DNA from 2 places in the Lysinibacillus sp. NPDC097287 genome. Region 1 is predicted to be linked to the other one. Evidence: predicted binding sites of a transcription regulator. Region 1 holds the regulator's gene; the other holds the start of a gene.

Region 1 (5,750 bases):
GATTGCTTGTGCTAGAACTGTTGCAGTAGTTGTACCGTCACCAGCGATTTCGTTTGTTTTAGAAGCTACTTCTGCTACTAATTTTGCACCCATGTTTTCATATGGATCTTCAAGCTCGATTTCTTTTGCGATTGTCACACCATCATTAGTGATAAGTGGAGAACCGAATTTTTTTTCTAGAACGACGTTACGACCTTTAGGCCCTAATGTCACTTTCACTGTGTTTGCTAATTTATCTACACCTTGAAGCATTAATGCACGAGCTTCTTCTGAGAATTTAATATCTTTTGCCATATTGAATTACCCTCCTGAAATGGAATATTCGTTAAGCCTGTTTAATATATAAATATTATTGAATAATCGCAAGAACGTCACTTTCACGTAAGATTAAGTATTCATTGCCTTCGTATTTAACTTCTGTGCCTGAGTATTTAGAAAAAATAATGCGGTCGTCAACTTTAACGTCAAGCTCTACACGTTGTCCGTTTTCTAATATACGACCTGTTCCAACTGCTACTACTTTACCTTCTTGTGGCTTCTCTTTCGCAGAGTCTGGTAGTACAATGCCGAATGCAGATTTTTCTTCTACCTCGATTAGTTCGATTACGATACGATCTCCTAGTGGTCTTAACAAGTGAAACAACCTCCTATTAATTAAATATTTCTTTTAAATTTATTAGCACTCTAGTATACCGAGTGCTAATACTCTTATTATGATAATAAATCACTTCTTCTTTTGCAAGTGAGAACCTCGAAAAATTTTGTTTTCTTTCCATATTCCTCTACAATAGAAAATAAGCTTAAGTAAGGAAAGGATTTTGCAGGTGAATATTTCTCAAAAAGCAATTAAGTATAAAAAAACAGCACTATACGTTCTACTTATTTACATCGTAATGCAGCTATCTAGTATACCTCTTATAAAACCATTTCACCGTGTGGTCATGAGCACAACTGGGCTTCCACACGAACAGGCTGCACCTATCACACAGGGCTGGTATATCGCGATTAGCTTTGCGATTGCGCTAATTCTTAGTTTAATTTTAACGTCCCGTGACAAAGCCTTCTGGAATGTCTATCCTGGTGAAAAAGCTTCTGTCCCACTTACAATCGTATGGGGCGTCGTCGGCTTCTTCCTTGTATTCTTTGGGCAAATGATTGGGGCAGCTATTGAAATGATGGTATTTGGTATTGAAGGAGGTTCACAAAATACCGCCGATATCGTTTCGATTGCTAAAGGTGCACCTATTGCCATTCTAGCTATCGTAGTATTCGGTCCTATCTTAGAAGAGTTTGTTTTCCGTCGTGTCATTTTTGGATCGCTTGTCCAGACAACAAATTTCTGGGTTGCAGCTATTGTGAGTGCTATCTTCTTTGCACTAATTCACTTTGACTTCACACACATATTACTATATACAATTTGTGGTTTAATATTCGCTTTTTTATATCACCAAACGAAGCGAATCTGGACGTCAATCATCGCGCACATCATGCTAAATGGTTTTGTGACTCTCGTACAATTCTATGCAGAACCTTTGCAAAAGTTTCTTGAAGAAGCACAAAAACTGCAATAAATTTCTAGTAAAGCCACTCCCGGTATCTTTATCGGGGTGGCTTTTCTTTGAAATTTTCATGTTCCTTTATTAATACTGATTTTTTCATGTCTTATTGGGTCATTCTTCGTGATAACGGATCATTTCTCACTTTATCGGTTTATTCCCTCAGCCAACAATAGTATACCCTCCCTAAATACAAAAAAACCCGCTACATATTAAATGCAACGAGTTATCCTTATTACTTATTATTTAATTCTTCAATTTGTTTGCGCTGTTGTTCAAGTGCTTCTTCCACCAAACGTTCTTGTTCAGCCACCTGTTCTTCTTTCAAACGCATTTCTTCAGATTTCAGATACTTTCGATAGCCTATTTTCGCAATCCAAACACTAAATTCATAGAGTACAAACATTGGCACAGTTACAATTAAATGACTCATTAAATCTGGCGGTGTGATCATCGCTGCTAACACGAAAAGACCAAAGTAAGCGTATTTTCTATACTTCACCATTATCTGAGGATTTAATATACCCAAACGTGCAAAGAATAATAGAATAATTGGCAACTGAAATATAAAACCAAATGGCAATGTTATTTGAAATAAAAATGTAAAATACTCATTAATCCCAATTGTTAACTGCACACCTAGTCGCGCAGATAAATCAATCATGAAGTTTAATACATAAGGAAATAGTAAAAAATAAGAAAAAGAAATACCAGCTATAAATAAGATAAATGCAAAAGGAATATAGCTTAATGTTACTTTACGCTCCTTTTCATATAGCCCTGGTGAAATGAATGCCCATAGCTGATACAAAATTAGTGGAGATATTAGTAACAAAGCAATATAAAAAATCATTTGGAAATAAATTTTTATAGAATCTGTGATTTTGAATGCGTTTAATGAAAAACTTTGCGCAGTATCACTACTTTGTAGGAAGTGAATAAGTGGCTCTGCCAAAAAAAACGCGCCTGCAATCGCAATAACAAAGAAAACGACTACGAAGTAAAGTCGTTTCCTTAATTCTTCTATATGTTCAATGACAGTTTGGTTGTTTGAATTCATGTTATAGAGACATCCTTCAATTACTTATCATCGTTTTTTACATCGATGACTTTCTTTTTATCATCATCATCGTCGTCAGCTAAACCTTTAGTAGCGTTTTTAAACTCACGAAGTGTAGAACCCATTGCTTTACCTAGCTCCGGTAACTTCTTAGGCCCAAAAATTAAAATAGCTACAATACCGATGATGATTAGGCTCATAGGACCAATACCCATTACAGCCACCTCCTCTTTATATTCATTATTTTAACTTAAATACTATCATTTGGCTAACTAATTATATGTGAAAGTTTTTCATCTAGTTGTCAGTTCATATCAAAAAAGATAACACAGTTATTTAACAAAATTTCCAATATGCTATGTAATCCGCCTAATCTTCTTGATTACGAATTAAGTAAATTAACGCCTGCAATTCTACCGACAAATCAATTGTTAATAGCTGCATCGAATCCGGTACTGTAATACGCTCAGGTGTGAAATTCAAAATGCCCTTTGCTTTCATCGCTGCAAGTCTATCTGCCGTCTTTTGCGCTGAACGAGATGACACCGTTAAAATAGCAAGCTCTGCCCCATACTCTGCATACTTTTCCTCTAATAAATCCGGATGATATACAGGAATATTGCTGATCATCTTGCCTTCTTTTGGTGCTTTAGAGTCAAATGCAACAACGATATGTGTATTGTGGTTTTTTTGAAAATTGTATTTTAGTAAAGCATTTCCTAAGTTCCCGACACCGATTAAAGCAACTTTTGTCGTTTCATGCTGATCAAGTGTCTGACTGAAAAATGTCAGTAAATGCTGTACATCATAACCGTAACCTTTTTTGCCAAGCGCACCAAAGTAAGAAAAATCTCTTCGAATTGTTGCAGAATCAATTTTCATCGCTTCACTCAATTCTTTCGACGAAATACGTTCCTTGCCTTCTTGTGCGAAGTTTTGAATAAATCGATAGTAAAGAGGAAGTCTTTTTGTTGTGGCTTGTGGAATTTTCACTTCTTGTTTCAAACTTGCTCCTCCTCAAAAAACATCAAATTCGCCTTGGCGTTTTTTAGTCCCCCCATTTTGAATCACAAAATTGGTGACATACGCCGCTAGCTAAAGGGAAATCGTTTCAATCTTACATGACAGCTTGGAATAAGTAAAGCACTGACATTGCAAGCAAATCTATCATCCAGTACACTAATAAAGAATTGAGGTGTCACGAATGATTGTATTACAAGTCAATCAACTATATAAATCCTTCATTGCAGATGAAATTTTAAGTGGAGTAAAATTAGAAGTTCAACACCGTGATCGCGTGGCATTAGTAGGACGCAACGGTGCTGGCAAGTCCACTTTACTAAAAATCATCGCCGGTCAAATGTCGTATGATTCTGGCGATATTATCATTCCAAAGGGTGTACGAATTGGTTATTTGGAACAGCATGCTGGGCTAAATTCGACATTAACGATTTGGGACGAAATGATGACAATTTTCGAACCACTACGTGCTCAGGAAAAATTACTACGATCATTAGAGAAACAAATGGCAGATCCGGCTGTTTACGAGAATTCCGACCTATATGCGAAAGTAATGTCTGAATACGATCAACTGCAGCATGATTTTAAAGATGCGGGTGGTTATCAATACGAATCAGATACACGCTCGGTCCTTCACGGTATGCAGTTCTTCCCTGAGGATTATGAAAAGGCGATTAGCTCACTTTCCGGTGGTCAACGTACACGTCTTGCGCTAGCGAAGCTTCTATTAAGTAAGCCGGATTTACTCATTCTCGATGAACCGACTAACCACTTAGATATCGAAACTCTATCGTGGTTAGAAACTTATTTAAAGAGCTATGAAGGTGCGATTTTAATCGTTTCCCATGACCGCTACTTCTTAGATCAAGTCGTATCGATTGTCTATGAGGTGTCTCGTCACCGCGTTACAAAATACACAGGCAACTATAGCGCCTATTTAGATGAAAAGGCGAAAAACTATGAACGCGATCTGAAAATGTTTGAGCGCCAGCAAGATGAAAAATCCAAACTTGAGGAATTCGTTCAAAAAAATATCGCCCGTGCTTCCACAACAAAGATGGCGCAAAGTCGTCGTAAAATGCTCGAACGTACGGAATGGATGGACTCTCCTGCCGGCGATGAAAAGTCAGCAAGTTTTGGCTTCTCAATTGATCGTCAAAGCGGCAATGATGTGCTTTCTATTGATGATTTAGCTGTAGGCTACGGGGACAAGCAAATTTCAACTGGCATTACACTTCGCACATTCCGAGAAGATCGTATTGCGCTCGTTGGTCCCAACGGAGTCGGTAAATCGACACTACTGAAAACAATAGTGAAAGACTTACCTGCACTTGCTGGGGAAATTCGCTATGGTACTAACGTTCAAATTGGCTACTATGACCAGGAACAAGCAAAACTCTCTAGCAATAAAAGCGTCTTAAAAGAATTATGGGATGAATGGCCATTAATGAATGAAAAAGATATTCGCACCACACTTGGCCGTTTCCTATTTAGTGGTGAAGATGTGGATAAAGCGGTGAATTCGTTATCTGGCGGTGAGAAAGCACGTCTTGCACTTGCGAAGTTAATGATGCAAAAAGCAAACTTCCTTGTTCTCGATGAGCCAACCAACCATTTAGACTTAGATAGCAAGGAAGTGCTAGAAAACGCACTTATTGATTATCCGGGTACACTGTTATTCGTATCACATGACCGTTACTTCATTAACCGAATTGCAACAAAAGTCATTGAACTATCCGGCAATGGTTCGTTTGAGTATTTAGGGGATTATGATTATTACCTAGAGAAAAAACAAGAGCTTTTTGAAATTGCGCAAATGAAAGCAGCAGCTCAACCGCAAACACAAACAGCAACGTCTGAAAAAACGTCTACTTCTAAAATCGATAAAGAAGCGAAAAAGCGCGAACGCCAAATTCGTCGTTCCATTGAAGAATTAGAAATTAACATGCACGCTGCAGATGTGGAAATTGCGCGTTTAGAAGAAGAACTTTGCGCCCCTGAGATTTTTACAGACCATGAAAAAATCTCACAATTGCAGGGTGAATTAGACGCTGTAAAAGAGAAGCATGAACTACTGGAAATAGAGTGGCTGGAACTTAACGAAGAACTTGAAA
Region 2 (5,750 bases), on a different contig from region 1:
GATTAATGTAGCAACTGGTTTATTCATGTTCATATTATTTACTTTTATTTTCTAGTTTGTATAAATCCTTTAATAGTATCTCTTCCTTACTATTTTTATATCGAATGCGTACTTTGTCTTCGTCTGTTAGTTTCTTTTCTTCACCATCGTGCAGTATTAATGTATTTTCATCTAAAAATGTAAACGTGAAATTGCTTCCATCTTTTAAAATCCTGGCTGGTTCTGAAAAATCATTCCACTTTTCGTAAATAATGATCTCATCGATGGAATTTTGATACCATATTGGCATCGCTAAAAGATAACGATTGTCATTTTTCGTTTGAAAGGACAGCGTAACCGTTGACCCTTGTTGTTTGACGGTTGTTTGTATGTCCTTTTCATCTGCAATCCACATTTGGTCAAAGAAGAAGAACCAACCGATGAAAATGGATAGTAGTGATCCTACAATAATGAAAATCTTTTTCCTGTTTTTTGATCGTACCTTTTTTAAAAAGTCGATATTTTTATCCTCCTTTTTTTGCTCATGGGTACGTTCCACCAACAAGTCTTCCTGCATGTCCTTTACATACTGTCGGCAATCCTCACACTGTTCCATATGTTTTTCTATTTGTTTATTTGTCTCTTTGCTTGTTAAATTTTCTATGTAGCCCGGGATTAAATCTTTAAAAACGCTATGATTCATAATTTTCCCCACCTTTTCTGATTTGTTGTTTTGCACGATAAAATGTTACTCTTGCCCAGTTTTCTGTTCCGCCCAAAATGGTGCCAATCTCTTTAAAAGATAAATCCCCTAATAATCTGAGATAAAGTATTTCACGGTTTATCTCGCTCAGTTGTTGAGCTTTTTTATAAAAACTAATTTTGTCTTCATTTTTAAAATATTCATCTTCTAAATTATAAAATATAGGCGTTTCATCACTTAGAGAGTTCACTAACTGGTGCTTGTTTTTTTCGCGATTCATTTCTTGTAACCAAACGTTTTTGGCGATTGAACAAAGCCATGTAGAAAATTTTGCATTTCCGTTATGATGAAACTTGTCAATGGACTTAATGGCTTGATAGAACGTCTCTTGCGTTAAATCTTCAGCAGATTGACTATCATTTGTAAGGGTTAATAAATACCTAAAAACAAAGTCCCCATATTCTTGATATATATTTTCTTTATCCACGATTTACCTCCTTTCTAATGCGAATTTTGCTATTCTGAACCAAGTCTTTTGAAAGCCAATCATCTATATATCCAGAAATTTGCTGATTCGTTACAACAAATTTTTTATTTATTTATTTTTTGTGCCTCAATCATTTTATCTTATCATTTTCCACTAATGAAAATTGATCGGAATATTCTAAAGTGTTTTTATTGTGGGGAATTGAAATAGAAATCATTTCTTTTGTAGTACTTTGTTGCTTAAGCTAATTTGAAACCTTATAATCCCTCGTCTTATTGCATTCAATTGTCTTGAGAGTTTCTTTTCCAAAAAAAACGCAATTATCCATAATAGATAATTGCGCTAGTGAACTGCACTTTGTATATGTTGATGTTAAAAATTAAGGAGTAATGTAACTCCGAGTGATTCATTAATACGTAATCTTGAATCACATAAAGAATAAAAAGCGACATTTAAATAAAGGATCTAGAGTAAAACAGAGCTTAGTAAAATCCCAATGACGACTGCAGAGATTGTTGAAACTAAACCAGGGAGCATGAAGCTATGGTTGAGAATATATTTGCCAATTCTAGTTGTGCCGGTACGGTCAAAGTTAATGGCTGCAACAACTGTCGGGTAGTTTGGAATGAAGAAGTAACCATTAACAGCTGGGAACATGGCAATTAATAATGCTGGGCTAATACCAAGTGTTACACCAAGAGGCATTAGTGTTCGAACTGTTGCTGCTTGGCTGTATAGCAAAATAGAAAGTACAAATAATGCTATAGCAAATAACCAAGGGGCTGCTGTGACTAGTCCAGAAATCGAACTGTTAATAAGTTCAGCATTACCATTGAAGAATGTGTCACCCATCCACGCGATACCGAAAATCGCTACAACTGCTGAAGCTCCGGCTTTAAACACACTACCAGAAACAATTTCGTCAACATTTGCTTTACCAAAAATAATGATTAAAGCAGCAATTGTCAGCATAACGATTTCAATGGTAACAGGCATAGACATAGGTGTAAATACGCCGTCAATATCCCAACCTGGACGTAATTTTTCAAATGAACCTAGAACAACAATTAATACTGCGGCAAGTAAGAATAATACAACAGAAAGTTTTGAAGCATTCGTTGGATTGAATGCTTTTTTATCTTTTTTAATAGGAGCTAAGCCTTCTTCTAAGCGTTTTAAATAAACTGGATCGTCTGGAAGGTCTTTTCCTTTTCTACTCACAACAAATGCAGCGATCATACAGCCGGTAAAAGTAGAAGGAATAGAAATCATTAAAATATCTAGTAAAGTAATTTGGAAATCAGCTAATAAAGCTAATAATGCTACAGTCGCTGCAGAAATAGGACTGGCTGTAATTGCTTGCTGTGATGCAATGACTGCGATTGACATAGGTCTTTCAGGTCGAATACCAGATTCTCGGGATACTTCGGCGATAACTGGTAAAACCGAGTATGCAACGTGTCCTGTTCCTGCACAAAAAGTAAACACGTAAGTAACGATAGGTGCGATGAATGTAATCCATTTAGGATTTTTTCTTAATGCTTTCTCAGCAATATGAACGAGATATTCCATACCTCCGGCGGCTTGAAGAGCACCTGCAGCCGTAATTACAGATAAAATCATCAGCATAACATCAATAGGAGCGGATGTAGGTTGAAGACCGAAAACAAATACAAAGATTGCTAATCCAACACCACCCATTACTCCGAGACCAAGTCCACCGATCCTAGCACCAATAAAGATACAGGTTAGCAAAATTAAAAATTGTATCCAAAACATATCAGTTTCCTCCAATTAAGAATGGTCATTTTATTACGATAAGTTTTTGATATGTAAACCTTGTTTACATTCCTTGTTGAATGATTCACAAAAAGACATCTTATAAGTAATAGCCATGATATAGAACTTTTAGTTTTTCAAGAATGATATTAAAAGATTTTTTTCATAAATCGTATTTCATATTACATAAGATTCGACATAAAACTACAAAAAGTGACATAGTTTTTTTGTAAAGACAAAAAATTGTCAAAAATATATGTTTTGAGGGATTTTTCGTTTCCATTGTGAATGTAAGGATTGTTAGAAGTAATTCAATTCAGCATTCAGCTCAATTTGATAATAGAACGGCCGAATTTAGTATTGATAAAGGTGATATAATGTATGCACTTATTGCTTTTCGTTATATTTTCGAAAAAGCATTTGATACGATAGTATAGAAATCCTAATGTAGAGGGACGTACAAGTAATATTCCGTAGTATTCGAAATTTGAAAAGTAACTTTAGTTGAGTAAATGAGGTGATTACCTATGAACAAACGAAGAATCATTTTACATATTGACCTTAATTGCTTTTATGCCTCTGTCGAACAAATTTACGATCCTACTTTAAAGGGAAAACCAGTTGCAATCGCGGGAAATCCAAAGGAACGTAGAGGGATCATTATTACATGTAGCTATGAAGCAAGGGCAAAAGGTGTTTATACAACCATGAATGTCGGGGAGGCACGGCGAAAATGTCCGGAGCTTATTGTAATACCGCCTAATTTTGATCGTTATCGAGCTGCGTCGAAGGCCTTTTTTAATATGTTAAAAGAATATAGCGAAATCCTTCAACCAGTTTCAATTGATGAAGGGTATTTGCAACTTCCTATTGTTGAGGGGCAAAATGTATTGCAACACGTTCAAAATTTGCAAGATAGAATCTGGACTGAACTACAATTGCCTTGTTCAATTGGTATTGCGCCGAATAAATTTTTGGCGAAGATGGCAAGTGATATGAAAAAGCCGATGGGTATTACGGTATTGCGTAAGCGGGATGTGCCAGCAGTGTTGTGGCCATTAAATGTGATTGAGATGCATGGGGTCGGAAAAAGTACTGCAGAGAAGTTGAAAAAGTTAGGTATTCAAACAATCGGGGAACTCGCTGCAGCTGATGAATATCTATTAAAACAAAACTTTGGCATTAACGGACCCCGTATGAAGCAAAAGGCCAATGGGGTAGATGACAGACCTGTTGATCCTGATGCCATTTACGATACGAAAAGTGTAGGAAATTCAACAACGTTTGCCTATGATGTGACGGAAAGAGATGAATTATATGAAATAATTTCAACGCTTTCTGGAAAGGTAGCTGAAAGATTACAGGCAAAGAAACTTGCTGGTGTTACTGTCAGTGTTATGATTCGAACAGCTGATTGGGAGACTTATACGCGAAGTAAATCAATGAATAACGCGATACATTCAAAAGAAGATATTGCCGAGCAAGCATGGAATCTATTTAATAAGCATTGGAACGAAGAGCCCGTTCGATTACTTGGTGTCACTGTATCGAATGTCAGTGATATTAAAGAAACGACACAGCAGCTAACATTCTTTAACTTTGAAGATTATGTAAAAGAAGAGCCAATCATTAAACTTGTCGATCAAATTGAGCAGAAGTTTGGAAAAGGTGCGATTCTTCGTGGTTCAGATATTGCCAAGCCAACAGGGAAACATCATGCAAATACAAGTTTTAGTAAGGACTTTTGGGATGAACATAAATAATATGTTTGTCCCTTTTTATTTTGTTTAAAAGATCGTGATTTTACTAATAAGGACTATTTGAACTTTAGCAAATCAAGTTCAAGCTGATGTGATACGGCAATTAAAAAATCAAAAACTATTGAAAAAATAAATAGGAATAATGCAGATAATCTATCGGTTAGTAGCTTGTGTGCATTACTTCTTTAGCAAAATGATTTAAAGCGAAAAAGGAATGAAAAATGATGCTAGAAAAAAGGTAGATAACAAATTATTAAAACTACGAATATTCTAACTGTTAAGAATAATATATTTATATTAGTGTTATTTAATAGTTATAGGTTAAACATATGATTTTGGGGGGAAGAGAAATGAGAACGATTAAAAAGATGTCATATCTATTAATTTCTGTATTAATGCTAACCTTGTTAGCGGCATGTGGTGGTGGAGCTGATACAAAAAGTACAGGTGGAGATAGTTCAGGAGGTGCTGGAGAAACTGTTTCAGCAAAAATTGGGGTTATCTCGTATTTAACTGGACCTGGAGCGGCATATGGAGAAGCAATTACGAATGGGTTTAATTTAGCATTAGAAGAAGTGAATGCAAAAGGCGAAGTGAAAATTGAGCTTGTTGTTGAAGACTCAGCTGGAAAGCAAGATCAAGCTTTAACTGTTGCACAAAAACTAATGAGTTCGGATGACATTGTGGGGCTACTAGGACCAACTTTAAGTACAGAAATGAATGTTGTGGCACCTGAGGCTGACATCAATGGAATTCCAATTATGGGTACTTCGACGACAGCTGCTGGAATTCCACAAATAGGGGAGTATGTTTTTAGAAATTCAATTCCTGAATCTTTAGCTATTCCAGCTGCTTTGGAAAAAGCAGTTGATAAATACGGAGTGAAAAAGGTTGCAATCCTGTATGGTAATGACGATCTATTTACAAAATCAGGATTTGACACGATGAAAGAAGTAGCAGAAGACATGGAACTTGAAATAGTAACAATCGAAACTTTCCAAAAAGGTCAGTCTGACTATAATGCACAACTGACAAAAATTAA

What was found. The regulator Rex, encoded in region 1, represses fermentation and respiration genes when NADH is low (regulators of the CRP and FNR family bind a similar motif). The targets are predictions, from matches to a motif close to TTGTGAAATATTTCACAA.
Region 2: the regulator Rex is predicted to act here: its motif matches at 3,022-3,039, upstream of ACIQ2D_RS04770 (anaerobic C4-dicarboxylate transporter family protein).

Annotation. Positions count from the first base shown of each region.
Region 1 covers NZ_JBIWCX010000019.1:65,165-70,914, forward strand. Annotated here, with positions in the region: gene groL (chaperonin GroEL) at 1-294, opposite strand, end outside; gene groES (co-chaperone GroES) at 350-634, opposite strand; gene ACIQ2D_RS19760 (CPBP family intramembrane glutamic endopeptidase) at 825-1,571, shown strand; gene tatC (twin-arginine translocase subunit TatC) at 1,792-2,616, opposite strand; gene ACIQ2D_RS19770 (twin-arginine translocase TatA/TatE family subunit) at 2,637-2,831, opposite strand; gene ACIQ2D_RS19775 (redox-sensing transcriptional repressor Rex) at 2,986-3,621, opposite strand; gene ACIQ2D_RS19780 (ABC transporter ATP-binding protein) at 3,821-5,750, shown strand, end outside.
Region 2 covers NZ_JBIWCX010000002.1:360,895-366,644, forward strand. Annotated here, with positions in the region: gene ACIQ2D_RS04760 (zf-HC2 domain-containing protein) at 35-682, opposite strand; gene ACIQ2D_RS04765 (RNA polymerase sigma factor) at 672-1,169, opposite strand; gene ACIQ2D_RS04770 (anaerobic C4-dicarboxylate transporter family protein) at 1,635-2,948, opposite strand; gene ACIQ2D_RS04775 (DNA polymerase IV) at 3,476-4,711, shown strand; gene ACIQ2D_RS04780 (ABC transporter substrate-binding protein) at 5,059-5,750, shown strand, end outside.